3 regions of the Bacillus smithii genome follow, and region 3 is predicted to be linked to each of the others. Evidence: riboswitches for the same ligand, from Rfam matches in the RefSeq annotation. Region 3 holds a riboswitch; each other region holds the start of a gene.
What was found. Region 3 has a riboswitch for S-adenosylmethionine ahead of BSM4216_RS07910 (phosphoadenylyl-sulfate reductase). Riboswitches for the same ligand answer to the same signal wherever they lie in the genome.

Region 1: another riboswitch for S-adenosylmethionine. It lies ahead of BSM4216_RS08390 (O-acetylhomoserine aminocarboxypropyltransferase/cysteine synthase family protein); the one in region 3 lies ahead of BSM4216_RS07910 (phosphoadenylyl-sulfate reductase).
Region 2: another riboswitch for S-adenosylmethionine. It lies ahead of mtnW (2,3-diketo-5-methylthiopentyl-1-phosphate enolase); the one in region 3 lies ahead of BSM4216_RS07910 (phosphoadenylyl-sulfate reductase).

The regions. Positions count from the first base shown of each region.
Region 1 covers NZ_CP012024.1:1,780,927-1,789,161, reverse strand. The annotation lists gene BSM4216_RS08415 (DUF3243 domain-containing protein) at 1-140, shown strand, start outside; gene BSM4216_RS08410 (DUF3388 domain-containing protein) at 243-1,034, shown strand; gene BSM4216_RS08405 (helix-turn-helix domain-containing protein) at 1,053-1,952, shown strand; gene pgsA (CDP-diacylglycerol--glycerol-3-phosphate 3-phosphatidyltransferase) at 2,008-2,586, shown strand; gene BSM4216_RS08395 (competence/damage-inducible protein A) at 2,715-3,950, shown strand; SAM riboswitch class I at 4,035-4,150, shown strand; gene BSM4216_RS08390 (O-acetylhomoserine aminocarboxypropyltransferase/cysteine synthase family protein) at 4,281-5,588, shown strand; gene BSM4216_RS08385 (ISLre2 family transposase) at 5,818-7,161, shown strand; gene recA (recombinase RecA) at 7,654-8,235, shown strand, end outside.
Region 2 covers NZ_CP012024.1:3,025,738-3,031,573, reverse strand. The annotation lists gene BSM4216_RS14165 (1,2-dihydroxy-3-keto-5-methylthiopentene dioxygenase) at 586-1,119, opposite strand; gene BSM4216_RS14160 (methylthioribulose 1-phosphate dehydratase) at 1,159-1,782, opposite strand; gene mtnX (2-hydroxy-3-keto-5-methylthiopentenyl-1-phosphate phosphatase) at 1,779-2,438, opposite strand; gene mtnW (2,3-diketo-5-methylthiopentyl-1-phosphate enolase) at 2,435-3,676, opposite strand; SAM riboswitch class I at 3,743-3,850, opposite strand; gene BSM4216_RS14145 (pyridoxal phosphate-dependent aminotransferase) at 3,938-5,125, opposite strand; gene BSM4216_RS14140 (carbon-nitrogen family hydrolase) at 5,223-5,836, shown strand, end outside.
Region 3 covers NZ_CP012024.1:1,676,208-1,684,442, forward strand. The annotation lists gene BSM4216_RS07895 (nitrite/sulfite reductase) at 1-821, opposite strand, end outside; gene cysC (adenylyl-sulfate kinase) at 838-1,431, opposite strand; gene sat (sulfate adenylyltransferase) at 1,573-2,724, opposite strand; gene BSM4216_RS07910 (phosphoadenylyl-sulfate reductase) at 2,779-3,525, opposite strand; SAM riboswitch class I at 3,609-3,720, opposite strand; gene parC (DNA topoisomerase IV subunit A) at 4,248-6,680, opposite strand; gene parE (DNA topoisomerase IV subunit B) at 6,684-8,235, opposite strand, start outside.

The DNA of each region.
Region 1 (8,235 bases), 100 kb from region 3:
ACTACCTTGCAAACCAAGTAGATCCGAAAAATGAGCAGCAACGGGTGTTGGCCGATCTTTGGTCTGTCGCTTCCCCAGAAGAACAACATGCCATTGCTAATGTCATGGTAAAACTTGTGCAAAATAACGGGACTCATTAGAGAGGGAAATCCCTCTCTTTTTTTTCTTTAAAAAATGGCGAAAATCATTTATCATAATAGCTAGATGTTTATTACCACCCGGATTGTCACTTGGAGGGTTTTATGGAAAAACAAGAGTGGTATTTAGAATACGAAATACAAAAGAACCGTCCTGGGCTCTTAGGCGATATTTCTTCATTGCTCGGCATGCTCTCAATTAATATTGTGACAATCAACGGGGTTGATCAAGGAAAACGGGGCATGCTTCTATTGGCTAAAACGGAAGAACAAATTGTCCGCCTTGAATCCATTTTGCGAACAATGGACACGATTAAAATTGTAAAACTTCGAAAGCCTAAAGTAAGAGATCGTTTGGCTGTTCGTCATGGAAGATATATCACCCATGACGCTGATGACAAAAAGACTTTTCGATTTGTGCGAGATGAATTAGGAATACTGGTTGATTTTATGGCGGAATTATTTAAACAAGAAGGTCATAAACTGGTTGGAATTCGCGGGATGCCGCGTGTAGGCAAAACAGAATCCATTGTAGCGGCAAGCGTCTGCGCCAATAAAAGATGGCTTTTTGTTTCTTCAACGCTGATTAAGCAGACTGTCCGCAGTCAATTGTTTCGGGAAGAATACAGCGACCAAAATATTTTTATTATTGACGGAGCCGTTTCGGTAAGGAAAGCAAATGAAAAACATTGGCAGCTCATTAGAGAAATTATGCGGATCCCGGCCGTAAAAGTAATTGAGCATCCTGATATTTTTGTCCAAAACAGCGAATATTCCATTGATGATTTTGACTATATCATCGAATTGCGCAATAATCCAAATGAAGAAATTACATACGACTTGATGTATAAAAATCAACTTTTTCAGAATTCTGAGTTCGAAGGATTTGACTTTTAAAATTGGAAGGTGTTTACGGTGACAGAACTAGGAAACCGCTTGAAAGAAGCAAGGGAAGCGAAGGGGCTTACCCTTGATGACGTTCAGGAAATGACCAAGATTCAAAAAAGATATTTGGCCGGCATTGAAGAAGGAAAATATGATCTGATGCCGGGAAAATTTTATGTTCGAGCCTTTATTAAGCAGTACGCGGAGGCTGTAGGGCTTGATGCTGAAGAAATTTTCAATGAATATAAAAATGAAATTCCGGACTCTCATGAAGATGAAATTCCTCAGCGAGTGACGCGGATAGAACCGTCTTCGCGAAGGACTGTTTCCGGCGGGGCTTCGGGAAAGTTTTTCGATTATTTGCCGAAGATTATTGTAGCTGTGTTTATTATCGGAGCGATTTTTCTTGTATGGGCATTGATTCCAAAAGACGGCGGAAATGAAAAAAGCGGAAATGATCATACGGTCAAAGTGGAGCAATCCAAAAATGTAGAGCCTGTTAAGGAAAATTCCGTCAGCAAGAAGAAAGAAACGAAAAAAGAAGCGAAGAAAGAAGAAAAAACGTCTAAAACGGACAAAAAAGAAGCGAACAAAAAGGATCAATCCGAGTTGAAAGCTGTTCAGTCTAGTGGTCGACAAACGGTTTACCAATTGACGAATGCGAAAGATTTCAAAATATCGATTGCTTCAACGGGTGAAAGCTGGATTCAAGTGACCGATGAAAGCGGAAAATCGTATTTTTCTAATTTGCTTCGAAAAGGACAAACGCAAACGTTTGATTTGAAAGGCCACAGTCAAGCGAAAATTGTGGTCGGTTTTGCACCTGCGACAGAGATTAAAGTGAATGGTCAAACCGTTCAATATAAAATCCCTGCAAATCAGGTCGTTCGCCAGGACATCATCATTCAAAATCGTAAATCGGCGCAATAAATTAATTAAAATTGTTTAGGATACTGTTTTCGATGGAATAGTGGGGGTACTTCTTGTGAATTTACCAAACAAAATTACTGTATCACGTATATGTTTAATTCCAATCTTCGTTATTTTGCTTGTTGTTCCATTCAATTGGGGAAACATCACCATTCTAGGGACAACCATGCCTGTGACTCACTTCGTGGGGGCCCTTGTATTTATCCTTGCCTCGACCACCGATTGGATTGACGGACATTTTGCACGAAAGTACAACTTGGTCACGAACCTGGGAAAATTTCTTGATCCGCTTGCGGACAAATTGTTAGTTTCGGCTGCGTTTATTATACTGGTTGAATTGGGATATGCTCCTTCTTGGATCGTCATTTTGATCATCAGCCGCGAGTTTGCGGTGACAGGGCTTCGCCTTGTACTTGCTGGGGAAGGAGAAGTAGTTGCGGCCAATATGCTTGGAAAAATTAAAACATGGACGCAAATCATTGCGATTTCTGCGTTGCTTCTTCATAATATTTTGTTTGAAAATTTCTCGATTCCGTTTGCGGATTTTGCCCTTTGGGTAGCGCTCTTTTTCACGTTATGGTCAGGCTGGGATTATTTCGCCAAAAATGCACATGCATTTAAAAACTCCAAGTAAAATGAAATGAAACAACTAGAAAGGCTGGCTCATCCAAGAACTCGAAAAAGACGGTTATGCACTTTCGTTCTTGTTGAAGAGCGGCCTTTTTCTGTTTGGATCTCTATATGATTGAGGAGGACTATTTTATGAATGCTGAAATTATTTCGGTTGGTTCCGAACTTCTACTCGGCCAAATCGTCAATACGAATGCACAATTTCTTTCTCGTCATTTGGCTGAAATGGGCGTCAACGTATTTTATCAAACCGTTGTCGGGGATAACAGCGATCGGCTTCTTTCAACGATTCAAAAAGCAGAAGAAAGAGCAGATCTCATCATTTTTACAGGTGGTCTTGGCCCGACACGTGATGATTTAACAAAAGAAACCATTGCCGCGCATCTAGGCAAGAAACTCGTTTTGAACGACGAAGCGTTTAAAGGAATTCGTCAATATTTCCTTAAAATAGGCCGTGAGATGACGGAAAATAACAAAAAACAAGCTCTTGTTCTAGAGGATTGTCTTGTTTTGCCGAATGAAAACGGCATGGCTCCCGGTATGTTTGTGAAATCAAAAAATAAATTTTATATGCTTTTGCCGGGGCCGCCAAAAGAAATGCAGCCGATGTTCGAAAAATATGGAAGGCCGGCTATATTAAATGTTTTGGATCGCCAAGAAAGCATTGTTTCACGCGTATTGCGTTTCTTTGGCATCGGAGAATCGCAGTTGGAGACAGAGATTGAAGATATGATTATGAACCAAACAAACCCGACCATTGCGCCTTTAGCTGGCGACGGAGAAGTGACCATCCGACTTACGGCGAAGCACCGATCAAAAGAGACAGCTAATGAGATGATAGACAAAGTAGAAAAAGAGATTTTAAACCGTGTTGGCGAATACTTTTACGGTTATGGACAAACTACGATTGCAGCTGAATTAGTACAGAAGCTGAAACAACAAAATAAGACGATTGCCTGCGCTGAAAGTTTGACCGGAGGACTGTTTCAAAGTATGATTACCGCTGTTGCAGGAGCAAGCGCTGTTTTAAAAGGCGGGATTGTTTGTTATACAAACGAAGCGAAAGAGCATCTGGTCGATGTTTCAAAAAAGACGCTTGATACGTTCGGAGCGGTCAGTGAGCAGTGTGCGAAAGAGTTAGCTGAAAATGTAAGGAAAAAGCTTAACGCTGATATTGGAATCAGCTTTACGGGAGTAGCAGGACCCGATTCTTTGGAAGAAAATCCTCCTGGAACTGTTTGGATCGGCATTTCTGAAAAAGGAAAAGAATCAAAGGCCGTATTGCTGAAGCTTGCAGGGGATCGGAATCAAATTCGTAACCGTACAGCTAAATACGGTTGTCATTTTTTGCTGCGAACTTGTCAGTAATTTGCTGAAAATGATTGACTTTTCTTTTTTATTGCGCTATTCTTTAAACAAGAGCCACACAATTCAATATTGTAACAGAATTGACTCTTATCAAGAGTGGCGGAGGGAATAGGCCCGAAGAAGCCCGGCAACCTTCAAGAAATCAATGCTTGAAAAGGTGCTAATTCCTACAGATCAGGAAATGATCTGGAAGATAAGAAGGGAAATGATGAACTCAAGCCCTCTTCTTATTGGAAGAGGGCTTTTACTGTTCCTCATCCATCAGGATGGGATCTATTCTCAGATAAGTCGCTGAAATTTCAATCTTCGAATTTTTCGGGAGGTTTTATTATGGCAAACGAGCAATGGGAAAAAGACACAAAATTATTGCATGCAGGGCAAATACCTGATCCTGCGACGGGTGCCCGTGCAGTACCGATCTATGAAACTACTTCTTATGTGTTTCCGGATACGGAACACGCGAGCGCTGTATTTGGACTAAAAAAAGAAGGGAATATTTATACCCGGATTACCAATCCAACTGTTGATGTATTTGAAAAAAGAGTGGCGGCGCTTGAAGGAGGTACTGCCGCTGTAGCATTTTCTTCAGGCATGGCAGCTATCGCGCTCTCCGTTTTAAATGTTGCGAGTGCAGGAGATGAAATTGTCGCAGCGTCTGAATTGTACGGCGGTACTTATAATTTGTTTTCTGCTACTTTTCCTAAATATGGGATTCATGTAAAATTTGTCGATGCTCAAGATCCTGAAAATTTTCGAAAAGCGATCACTCCACGAACAAAAGCTCTTTTCGGAGAAATCATCGGAAATCCAAGTCTAAATGTGTTGGATGTTGAAAAAGTTGCGGCCATTGCCCATGAAAATGGGATTCCGTTGATTGTAGACAATACGTTTGCGTCACCATATGGTTCCAATCCAATCAAATGGGGAGCCGATGTTGTCGTTCACTCGGCAACAAAATGGATTGGCGGTCATGGAACAGTTATTGGCGGAGTTGCTGTAGACGGCGGCCACTTTGATTGGAATAATGAAAAATTCCCTGATTTTATCGAACCGGACCCAACTTATCACGGTTTGCGTTATGCCGATTTAGGAGGAACTGCGTTTGCAACAAAACTCCGCGCACAGCTATTGCGTGATTTTGGGGCATCTTTAAGCCCGCATAGTGCGTTTTTGCTATTGCAAGGATTAGAAACGTTGCATCTTCGTTTGCCAAGACATCACGATAACACGAAAGTCATTGTTGACTATTTGCTGAAGCATCCAGCAGTGGAATGGGTGTCTCATCCTAGCTTAAGCGATCATCCTTCCCATGAATTGGCCAAAAAATACTTAAATAATTTCTTCGGCTCTATTGTGGTATTTGGCATTAAAGGCGGTCGAGAAAGCGGGAAAAAGCTCATTGATCACATTCAACTTTGGTCGCATCTCGCCAATGTGGGCGATGCAAAATCGTTAATAATCCATCCGGCCTCCACTACACATCAACAGCTATCAGCTGATGAGTTGAAATTAGCAGGTGTCAGTGAAGAAATGATTCGTCTTTCTGTTGGACTGGAATCTCCGAAAGATTTAATTGCCGATCTCAATCAAGCTATCGAAAAAGCAACCGGCATTTCGGCTGAAAAGCTTGAAATATAAACAATTTGAAAAGGGGGCGTATTGCTCTCTTTTTCTTGTATGAGTAAAATTATTGTGGGCAAAATTTAACCCCCTCATTTGTTGAGGGAACGTTAGAACGCTCAACAAATGAGGGGGCCACCAAGCGAAAGCGCGGTAGTTAATAAGCAAATAACATGAAAAAGAGGGTTACTCCTTGGTAGAATCTTAGTCAACCAAAACTAAATCACAAACAAAGGAGTAACCCCTCATGCAAAAGAATAACACAGTATATCCAAATTTAAAACAGATTGAGCAATTAGTTTGGAGGCAATTACAGGAAACCTTCTCAAAGGTCATGAAAACACTATTAGAGGACATGGACAAGCAGATTGCTGAAGAACGAAATAAAAAGCGTTATCGTCTACTCGATAAGCGTATCACCACTATTATCAGTCTTTTTGGAGAAATAAAGGTGAAACGGAACTACTACCGAGACAGGGAGAAAGGTGAATATGTCTATCTGCTTGATCGCTCTTTGGAATTCGAAGGGACCGGCTCCTTTAGTCCGCTGATAGAAGAAGCGGCTCTAGAGCTTGCCATTACAGGGCCATCCTATCGAAAGGCAGAACACACGCTTGAAACACTTTTAGGATACCGAGTGATTAGTCACGAAGCTATACGTCAACACCTGTTACAGATTGAAAGTATCCCAAAAGAGCGACAGCCTGTAAACTATCCTGTCCTATTCGTGGAAGTGGACGGCCTATATGTGAAACGTCAAGGAAAAGGAAAACGGGGCAAGGAAGAAAAAATTGCAGCGGTTCATCAGGGCTGGGAAATCAACGGAAAACGAGTAAGTTTGAAAGACAAACGCCATTTTATTCACCGTGGGAACCAGCCATTTTGGGAGGCGTTTGAGGATTTTCTCATTGAAAACTTCGAGTATGACCCAACTGTCCATAAGCTAGTAATAAACGGGGATGGTGCCGGATGGATTACAGCCTGTCGAGACCATTTTAAAGGCAGGGCATTCTTTTCAATTGACCGTTTCCACGTGGCAAGGGATATTCGCAGCTTATTCCGTAAGCATCCTCGCTATCGCCAAATGCAAAAGGCACTAGCGTCCTATGACAGTCAGAAACTACTTACGGAATTAAACAGTGCTGTTGGAACACTAGAGACAGAGGATCAGGAAGAACGTCTTGACCAATTGATTCGTCAACTAGAAAAATATCCTGAAGCCCTCGGGGATTACCGGAAGTGGCTCCAAGAACAAGGTATTGACACCAAAGGAATGCGTCCAATGGGAAGTGCCGAGGGAACGATGAGTGTCTTCGCAAAAAGGCTCAAAAATGGACGTAGCTGGGTAGAAAAAGGCGTAAGTGCCATGATTACTGGATTGGTGGCTTTCCTAGACAATCTGGCATTGAAAACATTATTTGGGAAAGTCGAAAGATGGACAGAAACCAAGGAGGAAAAGAATCCACCAAAACATTACGTAGAAAAGGTGACAAGTACAATTGGTGAAGTCACAAGAGACAATCTCCTATACCTAAAAGGTAAGGCAAATATTCCAGTGTACAAGACTTTAAAGGAGTTGGCCGGATTTTAAAAAAGACAAATTTTTTATCAAGAGAGTACCCTAAAATGGTGAATCCGCTTTCATTGTTAGGGAGAAAAAAACTGCCCACAAATACTTGACTCAATCCTTTTTCTTCTTTTGTTTGCTTTTCATTCTGCTTTGTTTTAAAATATTCAGTAGAAAATGATCCAGACAATTTCTCTTCGTGTGACCATCCACCATTAATCCCTCTCTTGGACATTTTCCCCCCTCTTTTTTTTACTTTCAATCCAATTTATGAACAAGAGCGTGTGAATTTTAGCAATAGCTGGAAAAATTAGGATCAGCTGAACATGGTATTTTGAAAAATAATAATGACGAATAAATGTTCGATTTTTGCTTGTAAATCGTTTCAGAAACATTTATATTATTAGTAGGCTTTAACAAAAAAACAGCTCTGGAAGATACTGTTGAATAAAATCCAAAATCAATGAGGAAAACCATATGCTTTTAATAGATTGATATTTGAGGAGGAAATAGCGAGTGAATGATCGTCAAGCGGCGTTAGAAATGGCGTTAAAGCAAATAGAAAAACAATTTGGTAAAGGATCCATTATGAAATTGGGCGAACAAACGGACCGAAACGTATCTACTGTTCCAAGCGGTTCTCTTGCTTTGGATGCGGCGCTGGGGGTAGGTGGATATCCGCGAGGTCGGATCATCGAAATTTATGGTCCTGAAAGTTCAGGGAAAACAACGGTAGCTTTGCATGCAATTGCTGAAGTGCAAGCACGAGGTGGCCAAGCGGCTTTTATCGACGCTGAGCACGCGCTGGATCCCGTTTATGCTCAGAAACTGGGTGTCGATATTGATGAACTTTTGCTTTCACAGCCGGATACCGGTGAACAAGCGTTAGAAATCGCTGAAGCATTGGTTCGTAGTGGAGCCGTTGATATTATCGTGATCGACTCAGTGGCAGCTCTTGTTCCGAAAGCGGAGATTGAAGGAGAAATGGGTGATTCCCACGTCGGTTTGCAAGCGAGATTGATGTCCCAGGCGCTTCGCAAACTGTCCGGAGCCATTAACAAGTCCAAAACGATTGCCATTTTTATCAATCAAATCCGC
Region 2 (5,836 bases), 1.3 Mb from region 3:
CTTCGACTATACAATAGACGGTTCCCTTCAAGGGGGATCGACAAGGCAGAAAGAATCCATAATCCACCCGGTCTCGTTAACTCAAGGGTGGATTATTTTCTTTGGTGATATGACAGTATCGAAACAATGAGACTTGCGAAAGTGAGTGCAAACATCAATGCTTGAAATACCGTCATCGGCATCACCCCCTCTCTTTTAGGGGTAAAATGCCGACCACCCTTGAGCTTTTCCCGTAGCTATTGTATTTCTATTATATCACGTGTTTATTTTTTTTCATAGATTATTACGAACGTTTGTTCCTTTTTTACCAAGTTAATGATTTGATTTCGCGATTTTTGCATGTGATGAATTGCTTTTTTTAATGATGGCAAGGGGTTCAATAGAAAGTTGTATTGGTAAAAAATAGATAGTACAAGGGGAAGCAGTGGAGAGTAAATATCTTTTGCTAAGTAATATGGATAGTCGCTTTTTCCTATTTCGATTGAAATATAAGAAATGCCTTTTACTAGAATGTCGAGGGCTTTGTCACTGTTAATTCATAACAACACCCCTCTTCTGATTTAGTAGAAGAGGGGTGAGGGGATATTAGGCGTTGGTTTCTTCTTTTTCGTAAATCGGCACCCAGCCTTCAGTTGTGACAAAAATGCGTATGGCGACAACGCGACGATCTTCTTGCAGTGTAAAATAGTGGCGCGTATTTTCGGGAACGGAAATTAAATCGCTCGGCTCTAACTCGACGTCAAAAAACTTTCCGTCTTTTCCTTGAATCACAAAGATTCCGTGGCCGCTGACAATAAAGCGGACTTCGTCATCTGTGTGATGGTGTTCACGCTTGAAATTTGTGAGCAATTCATCCAAGTTCGGTGTATTTTCAGATAAAGAAATGACATCTTGCGCTTTATAGCCGCGACGTTCGGAAATATCCGCAATTTCCTCTTTAAACGTTTCTAAAATTTCATTTTTTTCTTCTTCCGTAAGCAAATATTTCTCACGCAAATGTTCCGGGAGTTTGGTAATATCCCATTTTTCGTAAATAACGCCTTGCTCGTCTAAAAATTGGATTACTTCTTCTTCCTTTGTAATTCTTTCATTTGTTTCATGTAAACGAATCGTTGCCATTTTTCTTCCTCCTTTATTTTTGCTTATCCCTTTTGTGCTTTAAAGCGAAAGTGGGGTCAGGCACCTTAATTTGATATGATAACTGAATAAAAATTCATATGCTTCCAAATATTTTTTCGCTTCAAATGCGGTGCGCCCCCATACGGTAATGCCGTGATTGCGAATGAGGACGGCGCCTGCATCGTCATGCACATGCCGGGCGAATTCTTTCGCCAGCGTTGGAATATGAGCGTGATTTTTGATGATTGGAATGCGAATCACAGCGTCTTCTTCCCAAAGTCCGAACGCTTTTATAATTTCTTGATTGCTAAATTCCACTTCTCCAATGTCACCGTATAATTCAGAAATGACATTATTATCGATGGTATGGACATGGAGGCCGCAGCCTGCATTGGTTCTGTTATAAATTTCCACATGCAAAAGCGTTTCCGCTGAAGGTTTTAAATGGGTCTCTTCAGCCGGATGGCCAAGCGCATCTACGAGAAGGAAGTCTTCATCGGTTTGCTTTCGTTTATCTTTTCCGCTCGCGGTAACAAGAAAGTGGAGAGGATCATCGGAAACTTTAATCGATAAGTTCCCGCTTGTTGCAAAAAACCAATCGCGCTCGGCCAACTCCGCTTTCACATCGGCAAGTTCCTTCCATTTTTTCTCAAGTTCACTCATGCTCCCACCTCCAGCTTCACAAACACCTCCACTACATCAAAAAACGTGTTGAACGGTGAATGGGAAATGCCTAGTTTCTTGCACTTTTCCAGTAAAAAGTCGCGAGCAATGACATGGTCCGCTAATTTTGCCACAGCTAAATCCGTAATGGAATCTCCTATGACGATATGGAATCCATCCGGTTTTGAGTGCTTCCGCAGCAGCGACGGCTTGCAACAGCCGCAACCGTTTTGGCAATGTTCATCACACGAATAAGGCCAAACAATTTGAATGGTTTCATTGCTAAAATCTGAACCGTTGCAAAAAATGCGTTCTTTTTCGATAAGCCCTTCCAGAATCGGATAGACGAAAAAATCAATGCCGCCGCTCACTACATAGAGCGGAATGTCGTGTTGTCTTGTAAAATCGACAAATTCCCGAAAGCCGTCGCGAATACGGGCCGTTTGTAAAACGTAGTCCGTAATCTCTTCTTTCAATTCGGAAGAAAGGAGGGAAAACATGTTTCCGACACCTTCTTGAACGGTCAGCCGCTCCGCCAATATATCGTCTTTTAGCATTTCCCATTCCGGAGGAGCAAACTGTTTCATAATCGCAGCGATATTATCTTGGGTGGTAATGGTTCCGTCGAAATCGCAAAAAATGATTGGTTTTGTCATACTGCCACCTCGTGCGCGCCCCATAAATCAATAGCTTTTTTCAACTCTTTATGGTCTTTGGCAGCTTCTTCCAGAGTTTTTCCTGCCAGCACGGCCTCAATCGCTGCACGGAATGCTTTTCCGCCGCCTTCAGCTCCATCCGGATGGCCGTGTATTCCGCCGCCGGCATTAATGACGCTATCGATTCCAAAATCGCGAATTAAAAGCGGCACTAGACCTGGATGGATACCCGCAGATGGAACCGGGAAAGATCGTTTCCAATGCTCATCTTCTTTCGTCAACTCGTCGGCAATGCCGAGCGCTTCACTTCGATCAAGGGCGACGCTTCCATATGGCGATGGGAAAAGAGCAAAATCGGCTCCGGCTAATCGAAGCAATTTTCCAAGCAAGAGCGGGCTTTTGATGCCATAAAACTCTGATGGTGTAAGTGCACCGCTGACAGCTGGATGGGCCATAATCGGAATGGCAATGTCTTCATCTTCGCGCAAGCCTTGCAATACGTCTAATCCATAAGCGAACACGTTAAAAAGAATCACATCGGCACCGATTTCCGCCGCGCGTTTTGCTTTTTCTTTTAACTCGAATGTTTTGCCCGTTAAATTGACCGCATACAACGTTTTCTTTCCTGTTTTTTCGTATACGTCGTTCAGCACGGCTTTCCCGTTGGCGATTCGCTTTTCAAACGGAGTTAAGTCGTTTTCGAACAAAATTTCGTCGTCTTTCACGAGATCGACTCCGCCGAGGGCTTGTTGTTTTAACTGCTCCGACAAATAATCTAAATCACGCCCGATGACTCCTTTAAAAATACTCATGAGAAGCGGACGATGATCGGCGCCGACTTTTTGGCGAATTCCGTCTATTCCGAAGCGCGGACCGGGAAACTGTTTTTTTAATTCTTCAGAAAAAGCAAGATCGACCAGTTTCACTTCGCCATCGAGCGACAGCTTGCCGAATACGGTTGTTAAAATCGCCGGTAAATCGGCGCTGAAATTGAGGCTTGGATACGCAATGCGGACAAGTCCTCGCTTCACACGTTTGCCCAGATACTCATTGACTCGCTCGTCCTCTTCCAACGGTGTGACGCTCTCGACTTCTCCTTTATGCTTCTGCAATTGTTCTTTTTGCAGCTGCGGCAAATTGGTCCAAGAACCAACCGTGAGGCCAAGAGCAATTCCTTCTGCTTTTTTCTCCAAATCTTTCTCATCGTGAATAAGATAGGTGGCAATGACTTGGCTCATGTTCATCCCTCTTTCTAAGTTCAATAAAAAAACCTCTTCATAAGAAGAGGCTAGAGGTTCACACTCTTCTTATCTCTCAGCATATCGCTGCAAGAATTAGCACCGTGCTTAACGATTGTTAAGTCGGTTGCCGGGCTTCATAGGGCTCGTCCCTCCACCTGCTCTTGATAAGAATGCTTGAATCATGTATTGACTTTTCAAAATTTTCTTAGTATCGGTAAATTTGATTTGTATTATGACAGGAATTTTTATCGGTGTCAATCATTTTTTTGCGACATGGAAAAGACCAAGCTTCGCAATACGTTGGACAGCTTCTTCCAGCCGTTCTTCCCTCGTTAATAAACCGACGCGCACATACCCTTCTCCGTGTTTTCCAAATCCGATTCCAGGAGCAACCGCCACATGCGCTTTCTCGAGTAGAAAATCAGAAAATTGCTCTGATGTCCAGCCGTTCGGTACAGGAAGCCACGCAAAAAATGAGCCAGCAGGAGGCGTGACATCCCAACCGATTTGCGAAAGAGCACGAATAAACGTATTCCGTCTCGACTCGTATAGCGAAACAAGCTTTTTCACGCTCTCTTGTGAAGAAAGAAGCGCACAAGCCGCTGCCTCTTGAATCGCACCAAACAAGCTGACGTATAAATGGTCTTGAAGCAAGTTAATCGCTGCGATGACACTTTCATTTCCAACTGCGGCTCCCACTCGCCAGCCGGCCATATTAAAGGTTTTCGAGAACGTATATATTTCTATGCCGACGTCTTTAGCCCCTTCTGCTTGGAGGAAACTGACCGGTTTTTTGCCGTCAAATCCGATTGCCCCGTAGGCGAAATCATGCACGACGCAAATATCGTGTTTTGCGGCAAACGAAACGGTATCCATAAAAAATTCTTTCGATGCCGCCGCTCCGGTAGGGTTATTTGGATAGTTTAAAAACATTAATTTTGCTTTTTCTGCCACGTCCTTTGAGACTTCGTTGTAATCCGGCAAAAAATGGTTTTGAGCGCGAAGCGGCATCATCGCCATTTCGGCTTGTGCCAAAGCGACACCCGACCAATAATCCGGATATCCCGGATCAGGAACGAGAACAAGATCACCCGGATTCAGCAAACAGGTCGGAATTTCCACAAGTCCTGCTTTTCCTCCAAATAAAACCGCCACTTCTTTTTCCGGATCCAGTTTCACCCCATATTCACGTTCATAAAAGGCCGCGACCGCTTCTTTAAAAAACGAATAGCCGCGGAACGGCGAATATTTATGATAACGGGGATTGGCGACTGCCTTTTGCATCGCCTCCACAATATGGGATGGCGTCGGCTGATCCGGATTCCCTTGACCGAGGTTAATGACATCATGTCCTTGGGCTTTCACGTTTTCCACTTTGGCGACAAGAGACGCAAAAAACTGTTTTGGCAGTTTCTGCAGCAGTTCCGATTGTGCGAAATGTTTCATCGTTTACACCTACTCAAAATTTTCTTGAAATTCTAGTCAAACATCATATATCGTAAAAATCAAATTGTAAAGTCAAAATTTTTTGAGGTGAATGATTATGACATTCAAAATTGCTTGTCTTCAACTGGATATTGCTTTTGGCGCTCCGCTGGAAAATCGACAGCTTGTTCAAAACGAAGTAGAAAAAATAGCCGCTCAACACCCTGACATCATCGTTCTTCCGGAATTATGGACAACGGGCTATGATTTAACGCGTCTGGATGAAATTGCGGATAAGGAAGGCGAAGAAACAAAAGCATTCATTAGTGAGCTTGCGCGTCGTCATCGCATCCACATTGTCGCCGGTTCCATCGCCAAAAAAACAAATGATGGAACGACGAATACGATGTACGTGGCCGATCGAAACGGCGATATTGTAGGCGAATACAGCAAACTGCATCTTTTCCAACTGATGGATGAACATCTTTATTTGCGATCCGGAGATACACCAGGATTATTTACACTTGAAAATACATTATGTGCCGGTGTGATTTGCTACGACATTCGTTTTCCGGAATGGATTCGCGTACATGCCTTGCAAGGAGCAGAAGTGTTGTTTGTCGTTGCCGAATGGCCGTTGCCGCGTCTGTCTCATTGGCGTACGTTGCTTCAAGCGCGTGCCATTGAAAATCAATGTTATGTTGTCGCCTGTAATCGCGCCGGCCGCGACCC
Region 3 (8,235 bases):
GCCACTAAAAATTTCAAGCGTGCATGATTTCGTCTTTCCCGATAACCGTAATCACGGAAAATGGTCAGAACGCCTTTTACAACATCTTTTACTTTTTCAGGCAGTACAAAGATATCGAGTGGAACAGCTAGTTTTGGCACCGCGGACAACCCGCCGCCAACTTTTAGATGGAACCCTATCTTTTCCTCTCCGTCGATGACTTTTTTGGCTGGAACGAATGCACAGTCATTGATTTCTGCTTGTCCGGAATTATAAACATTAGCGTTGATTGAAATTTTAAACTTTCGAGGCAGGTTGGAAAAATCTTCGTTGCCGGTCAGAAATTCATGTATTTCTTGAACGATCGGACGAGTATCCAATACTTCGTCTTTATCAATGCCTGCCAACGGATTTCCGAGAATATTCCGAGGAACATCACCGCAGGCGAAAGTGCTGGTCAATCCCACTTTATTCAAGCGATCAAAAATTTCCGGAATGTTTTCAATTCTCAACCAATGAAATTGGACGGCTTGGCGAGTTGTAATATCAAAAAAGTTTCGTCCAAAATCTTTTGCAATGCCCGCCAAAGTTTCTAACTGTTCATTGTTTAGTATTCCAGTCGGCACTTTTACCCTCATCATAAAATAGCCGTCTTCTTTCGGACGTTGCAAATAAAGCCCCGCCCATTTAAATGCACCCCATTCTTCTTTTGGAATGGATGAGAAACCGTGTTCCGCATAGTATGGAATATCATTAAAAATTTCCAAACCGTCTTTTTCCAGTTTCCGAAGTTCATCCTTATTCAATTTGGGATTATCCTTCCACACTTTTTCATAACTCATAGAAATTCCTCCTCCTTTAGATCCAATTTCTTTCTTTTATATAGGACAAAAGCTGTTCCGCGCATTCTTCGATTGAAAACCGATCGGTCTCCAATACGATTTCAGGCGATTCAGGCTCTTCATAGGGAGAAGAGATACCTGTGAAATCTGAAATCTCTCCTTTACGCGCCTTTTTATAAAGTCCTTTTGGATCACGTTCTTCGCATTGGCTGAGGGGACATTTGACATACACTTCAATAAATTCATCTTCTTCGAGCAATTTTCTGACCGTTTCACGATCTTCACGAAATGGGGAAATAAAAGCAGTAAATACCATTTGCCCACTATCTACAAATAATTTGGCGACTTCTCCAATTCGGCGAATGTTTTCTTTGCGATCTTGTTCCGAAAATCCGAGGTCTTTGTTTAAACCGTGGCGGATATTGTCCCCATCTAACACATAAGTCTGCACCCCTAATTCATGAAGTTTTTTGGCGACGCGGTTGGCGATCGTGGATTTTCCTGATCCCGACAGCCCTGTAAACCAGAATACAGCGCTGTGATGCCCATTCCGTTTCCGGCGTTCCTCTTTTTGCAAAGATGGTTCATGCCATACAATATTTTGTGCCATTCTATATTCCCCTTTTTGCTGACTCATTTATAAAAGCTTTATACAAGTAGTGTTGAGATCTATTAATACTTTTTGATTGAACCCGCCGCCAACTCCCTATTTAAGAAGTCAACGGCTGGTTTTAGAAGCACTAGCGCTTTTTTATTGATGAACCGGCGCTTTTTCTTTTAAGCCTTTAATTAAAACTTCCACTACTTCCTTGCGGCTAAAAGTGCTAGGCGGCACTTCTCCATTGCGGAGCATTTCCCTTACTTTTGTTCCTGATAATATGACATGGTGTTCTTTTCCATGCGGGCAAGTTTTCGTAGACGCCATGCTTTCACATTTCGTACAGTAAAAACTATGTTCAAAGAATAAGAGAGTAATATCAATTTCCTCCCGAGTAAATTGATCAAATATTTTTTGAGCGTCATACGTACCGTAATAATTTCCGACTCCTGCATGGTCTCTCCCGACGATAAAATGCGTGCAGCCATAATTTTTTCGCACCATCGCGTGGAATACAGCTTCCCTTGGGCCGGCGTAGCGCATGGCTGCCGGGAATACGGCTAAAAACACACGGTCTTCAGGGTAATAATTTTTCAAAAGTACTTGGTAGCTTTCCATCCGGACATCAGCAGGGATGTCGTCTGCTTTTGTTTCCCCGACAAGCGGATTTAAAAAGAGGCCGTCCACAATTTCAAGAGCTGATTTCTGAATATATTCATGCGCCCGATGAACCGGATTTCTGGTTTGAAAGCCGACGACTTTTTTCCAGCCTTTTTCTGCGAAAATTCTTCTCGTTTCTGCCGGGTCAAAATAAAATTCGCTAAATTGCGTTCTTTTAATTCTTTTGACTAGAACAATAGGACCTCCTACATAAACATTTCCGCGGCTGAACATTTTTTTCACACCCGGATGGGCTAGTTCCGTTGTTTTGTAAACCAATTCCGCCTCTTTTTGTTGATCTGGTTCATAAATATCTTTAATGGTGATCACACCATATGTAGCACAGTCAAAAGTAAGCCGAACCTGTTCCCCGATTTGTAGATCGGCTGCTTTTTCTTTTGTGACCGGCAGTGTAATGGGGATGCTCCAAACAATGCCGTTGGAGAGCCTCATCGTTTCGACTACGCTGTTGTAATCTTTTTCTTCTAGGAATCCTGTTAAAGGACTATAGGCTCCTGTCGCGATTAATTCAAGATCGCTTAAAGCAGTGGCATCCAGCTCAATTTCTTTTTCAATGCCTTCGAATGGATATTCTGGATTGTACGCTTGAATTAGAACTCCTCCGTGCGGTTTTATTTCGGTCATGTAGAGGATCCTCCTTATTTTATATATTTAATCAGTCTACTTGGTTTAGTGATTTTAAGAGGGCAGATGTAAACCGCATTCCGTTTTTCCGGTGCCTTTCCATCTTCCGGCCCGTAAATCCTCTAAATCAAATACAGGAGAGGTGCAAGGCTGGCATCCGATGCTTGGATATCCTTGATCGTGCAAAGGATGGTAAGGCAGTTCTTCATTATACGCATACCGCCAAATTTCTTTCCACGTCCAATGAATTAATGGACAAATTTTAATTTTGCCAAACTTTTTATCAAGGTTTATGTAATTCGTGTGTTTTCTTGTTTCTGATTGTTCCCTTCTCAAGCCTGAGATCCATGCTTCAACAGGTTCGAGAACACTTTTTAGCGGAACAATTTTGCGTAGATGGCAGCACAAATTCGGATCTTTTTTCCATAATTCTTCACCGTATTGTTCGCTTTGCTGCTGCAGCGTTAATTCCGGCTTTTGCATGACGATGTTCAGTTCCGGATAACGTTCTCTCGCTTTATCAATGGTTTCGTATGTTTCTTGAAAGTGCAGTCCTGTGTCTAAGAAAACGACGGTCGCTTTTGGATTGATTTTATAAATCAAGTCCACAAGTACACTTCCTTCTATTCCAAAACTGCACGAATAGACAATTTTTTCTCCATAATGGTCATAGGCCCATTCCAGAACTTCTAATGCCCCTTTTGTTTCACTCTTTTCATCAAATTCCGGTAGTTGATAATGATCCCACGTGTCAAACGTAAATAATTCGCTCAAAATACCCCTTCTTTCTATACCACTCATTGGTGTTCCTGTTTAGAGGCTGATGGTAAAATGAAAAAATCTTTCCATTTCAGGAAAGAATCAATAGGTACCATATCATACATACCTTATCTCCCAAAATGGATACCATTTTGCTGGAATTGGCACCTTACCTTCTTTTCAAGGCAGGTTGCCAGACTTCATTGGGCCAGGTCCCTCCGTCGTTCTTGATAAGTTTAATTGCTTTTTATTTTATCAGAAAGTTACTAAAAGTCAACGAATTTTTCCGCAGTTTTTTGATAGGAATTTATAGGAATTTATAAAATTTGTAGAATCATTTTACCTTTTCGTATAAATAAACTCATAGGCAGCAAGAAAAAATTTAAAGAGAACAACTCTTTGCTGAAATGAAATTTTTCTTCCTTCTTAAATTTGGGGCATTGTATTTCCTGCATTGGAGTCATTGTTTTGCCACATCCATTGCTTGAAAGGATTAACTTCTTGATGGGGCGTTTGAAGATTTTACGGTGGAAAACGGTTTGGCATTAAAAAGTAGTACCTTCATGGAAGTGATCCGAAAAAGAGCGACATGTTTTAAAAAATGGATATAAATACCCATATTGTTTGTCTGATGATTTGTTCAAAACAATACAAATGAATTATTGTGCAAAAAAAATCTCCCATCAAAATCTTTTTGATGGGAGATCCTTCTACTTTTGTTTTACAGCATTGCTTATACATATATCTCGCCGTAGAAAAATCCTTTACTCTGTACCGGACGGTTTTTCTGTCCATCCTTCTATGACTGTACCGCTTTCTGATTCGTCAATGGCAAAATTGCCATTTGAGTAGCGGTCATTCTCTCTTAATCCGGAAAGGGAAACCGTTTCTACGACTCCTTTTTCCGTTCGCAAATAAACGATGGAGTCATTGTCGGTGAGATCTAAATACGCAATTCGGTGCGGATGGGATTTTAATTCTCTTAATAAAACAAGACCCCGTTTAGCTCTGGACATTTTTTCCATTTCATTCAATTTCATTTTTTTCACAGCTCCGCGCTGGGTTGCCACAAAAATATAAGGCTGTTCTCCTCGGACGAATACTTTTCCTCTGACCACATAATCATCTTCTTTTAAATTGATGCCTTTTACTCCGGCCGCTCTTGGTCCTACGGTATTAATTTCTTCTTCTTCAAACCATAGCCCATATCCCAACCTTGTAGCAATGAACACATCCATTTGGCCGTTTGTTAAAAACACATCGATTACTTCATCATTATCTTTTAAATTAATGGCCACAAGCGGACGTGAATAGCGCTGTGCTTTATACTGAGACAGTTCAGATTTTTTGGTCATGCCGTTTTTCGTGAAAAAGAGAAGATAGCCCTTTTCCTCAAAATTTTGGACCGCAATGGCTTGAATGATCTTTTCGTCTTTTCCTATGGCGATCAGGTTGGCAATATGCTGCCCCATTTCTTTCCAGCGAATATCAGGCAATTCGTGTACAGGAATATACAAATAATTCCCTTTGTTAGTGAACAATAGCAGCACATCGGTGGTGCTCAATTCCGCTTGGAACAGCAACCGATCTGAATCTTTCATCGCCAAATCGGCACCGCTTGAAGCCGAGTAGGAACGAAGACTTGTTCTCTTAATATATCCTTCTTTCGTAACGGTTACCATGACGTCTTCAATAGCAACGGTCACTTCAGGATTGATTTTTATTTCTTCTATTTCTTTTTCAATGGTCGTCCGTCTTTCATCCCCATACCGCTTTTTCATTTCGATTAATTCCTTTTTAATAACGGACAATAGTTTCTTTTCGCTTTCCAATATGGCCGTCAATTCAGCGATTTTCTTTTTCAAATCTTCCGCTTCTTTTTGCAAAGCAGTGACATCCGTATTGGTAAGGCGGTACAGTTGAAGGGAAACGATCGCTTCTGCTTGCGGTTCAGAGAATTCAAATCGATTCATTAAATTCAGCTTTGCGTCTTTTTTGTCTTTGGATCCTCTAATCACCGCAATCACTTCATCGAGTATGGACAGCGCTTTGATTAATCCTTCTACAATATGTTGTCTTTCCTTCGCTTTTTGCAAATCGTATTTTGAACGGTTCGTGACCACTTCTTTTTGATGGGCGATATAAGCGTCCAACAGGGCAGGCAAACTCATCAGTTTCGGCCGGCGCTCATGAATCGCCACCATGTTGAAGTGGTACGCAATTTGCAGATCGCTATTTTTATACAAATAGTTCAGAATTCCTTCTGCATTTGCTTCTTTTTTCAATTCAATGACGATCCGCATGCCCGTTCGATCGGTTTCATCCCGGACTTCGGCGATTCCTTCCACTTTTTTGTCAATACGAAACTCTTCAATCCGTTTGACAAGATTCGCTTTATTGACATCAAACGGAATTTCAGTTACCACAATTTGTTTGCGCCCGCCGCGAATCGTTTCTATTTCCGTTTTACCGCGTATCACAATTTTTCCTTTTCCTGTTTCATATGCTTTTTTGATTCCGTCAATTCCTTGTATAATGCCCCCGGTCGGGAAATCAGGACCCTTAATGACCTTCATCAAATCGTCTACGGTGCAATCAGGTTGATCCATTCGCATAATGACACCGTCAATAATTTCTCCTAAATGATGAGGCGGTATTTCCGTCGCATATCCAGCCGAAATACCCGTAGAACCGTTCACAAGCAAATTTGGAAATCTTGCCGGGAGGACGGTCGGTTCATATGCGGTATCATCAAAATTAGGCACAAAATCAACTGTTTTTTTATCAATGTCCCTCAGCAGCTCTGATGCGATCGCGGACAGTCTCGCTTCTGTATAACGCATTGCAGCCGGAGGGTCGCCGTCGATGCTTCCGTTGTTTCCTTGCATTTCGATCAGCAGGTTCCGCAATTTCCAGTCTTGGCTCATCCTGACCATGGCTTCGTAAACAGAGGAATCACCGTGCGGGTGGTAATTGCCAATGACATTACCTACCGTTTTAGCAGATTTTCGAAAAGCTTTGTCATGAGTATTGCCATCGACCAGCATTGCGTACAATATGCGCCTTTGTACAGGCTTTAAACCATCGCGGGCATCCGGCAGCGCCCGATCTTGAATGATGTATTTGCTGTACCGGCCAAAACGGTCGCCCAACACTTCCTCAAGTGGTAAATCTTGAAAACGTTCTTCCATTGCCATCGACTATTCAACCTCCTCTCGATGGGACAGATTTTCATTTTCCAGAAGACTCACATCTTCTTCAAGGCCAAACGCCACATGATTTTCAATCCATTTGCGACGCGGCTCTACTTTATCTCCCATCAAGGTCGTCACTCGCCGTTCCGCCCGGGCGGCATCATCGATTCGAACCCGGACGAGCGTTCTTGTTTCGGGATTCATAGTCGTTTCCCACAGCTGGTCCGCATTCATTTCGCCTAGCCCTTTATAGCGCTGAATCATATAGCCTTTGCCGACTTTTTTAATGGCCGCCTGCAATTCCTTTTCCGTCCATGCGTATTCCACTATCTCTTTTTTCCCCGTTCCTTTGCTGACCTTGTACAAAGGAGGAAGCGCGATAAATACTTTTCCCGCTTCAATTAATGGCCTCATATAGCGATAAAAGAACGTGAGAAGAAGTACTTGAATATGCGCTCCGTCCGTATCGGCATCCGTCATAATAATAACTTTGTCATAATTGGAGTCTTCTACAGAAAAATCAGGACCGACGCCGGCTCCAATGGCATGGATGATCGTATTGATTTCTTCATTTTTAAAAATATCCTGAAGCTTTGCCTTTTCCGTGTTGATTACTTTTCCACGCAACGGAAGCACAGCTTGGAATCTCCGGTCGCGTCCTTGTTTTGCAGAGCCGCCCGCGGAATCCCCTTCCACCAAATACAATTCATTACGATTAGGATTTCGCGATTGGGCAGGTGTCAATTTTCCGGACAGCATGGAATCTGATTTTTTTCGTTTTTTCCCGTTTCTCGCTTCTTCTCGCGCTTTTCTTGCTGCTTCTCTAGCCTGAGACGCTTTGATGGCTTTTTTGATCAACAAAGAACTGATATCAGGGTTTTCTTCTAAAAAGTAGGATAACTGTTCGGAAACAACGGCATCTACAGCGGAGCGGGCTTCGCTTGTTCCAAGTTTTCCTTTTGTTTGGCCTTCGAACTGAAGCAATTCTTCCGGGATCCGGACGGAAATGACAGCGGATAATCCTTCGCGAACGTCAGAGCCTTCTAAATTTTTATCTTTTTCTTTTAATAAATTGACTTTTCTGGCGTAATCATTAAACACCCGCGTCATCGCCGTTTTTGCTCCGGCTTCGTGAGTTCCCCCGTCTTTTGTACGGACATTGTTGACGAAGGAAAGAACATTTTCCGAAAATCCGTCATGAAATTGAAAAGCAAACTCCACTTCGATTCCGTTTTGTTTTCCTTCAAAAAACGCGACAGGATGCAAAGGTTCTTTATCTTCGTTCAAATATTCTACAAATGCTTCAATGCCGTTTTCAAAATAGAACGTATCATGTTGATTATAACGTTCATCCCGTATATCGATCTTTAGCCCTTTTAATAAAAAGGCACTTTCTCTTAGTCGTTCACATAAGATTTCATAATTGAACACAACCGTACTAAATATAGTCGGATCCGGTTTAAAGTGGATTTTTGTTCCTGTTTTCGTCGTTTTTCCGATTTTTTCTAAAGTCGTTTCCGGTTTTCCGCCATTTCGAAAGCGTTGTTCATAAATGAAT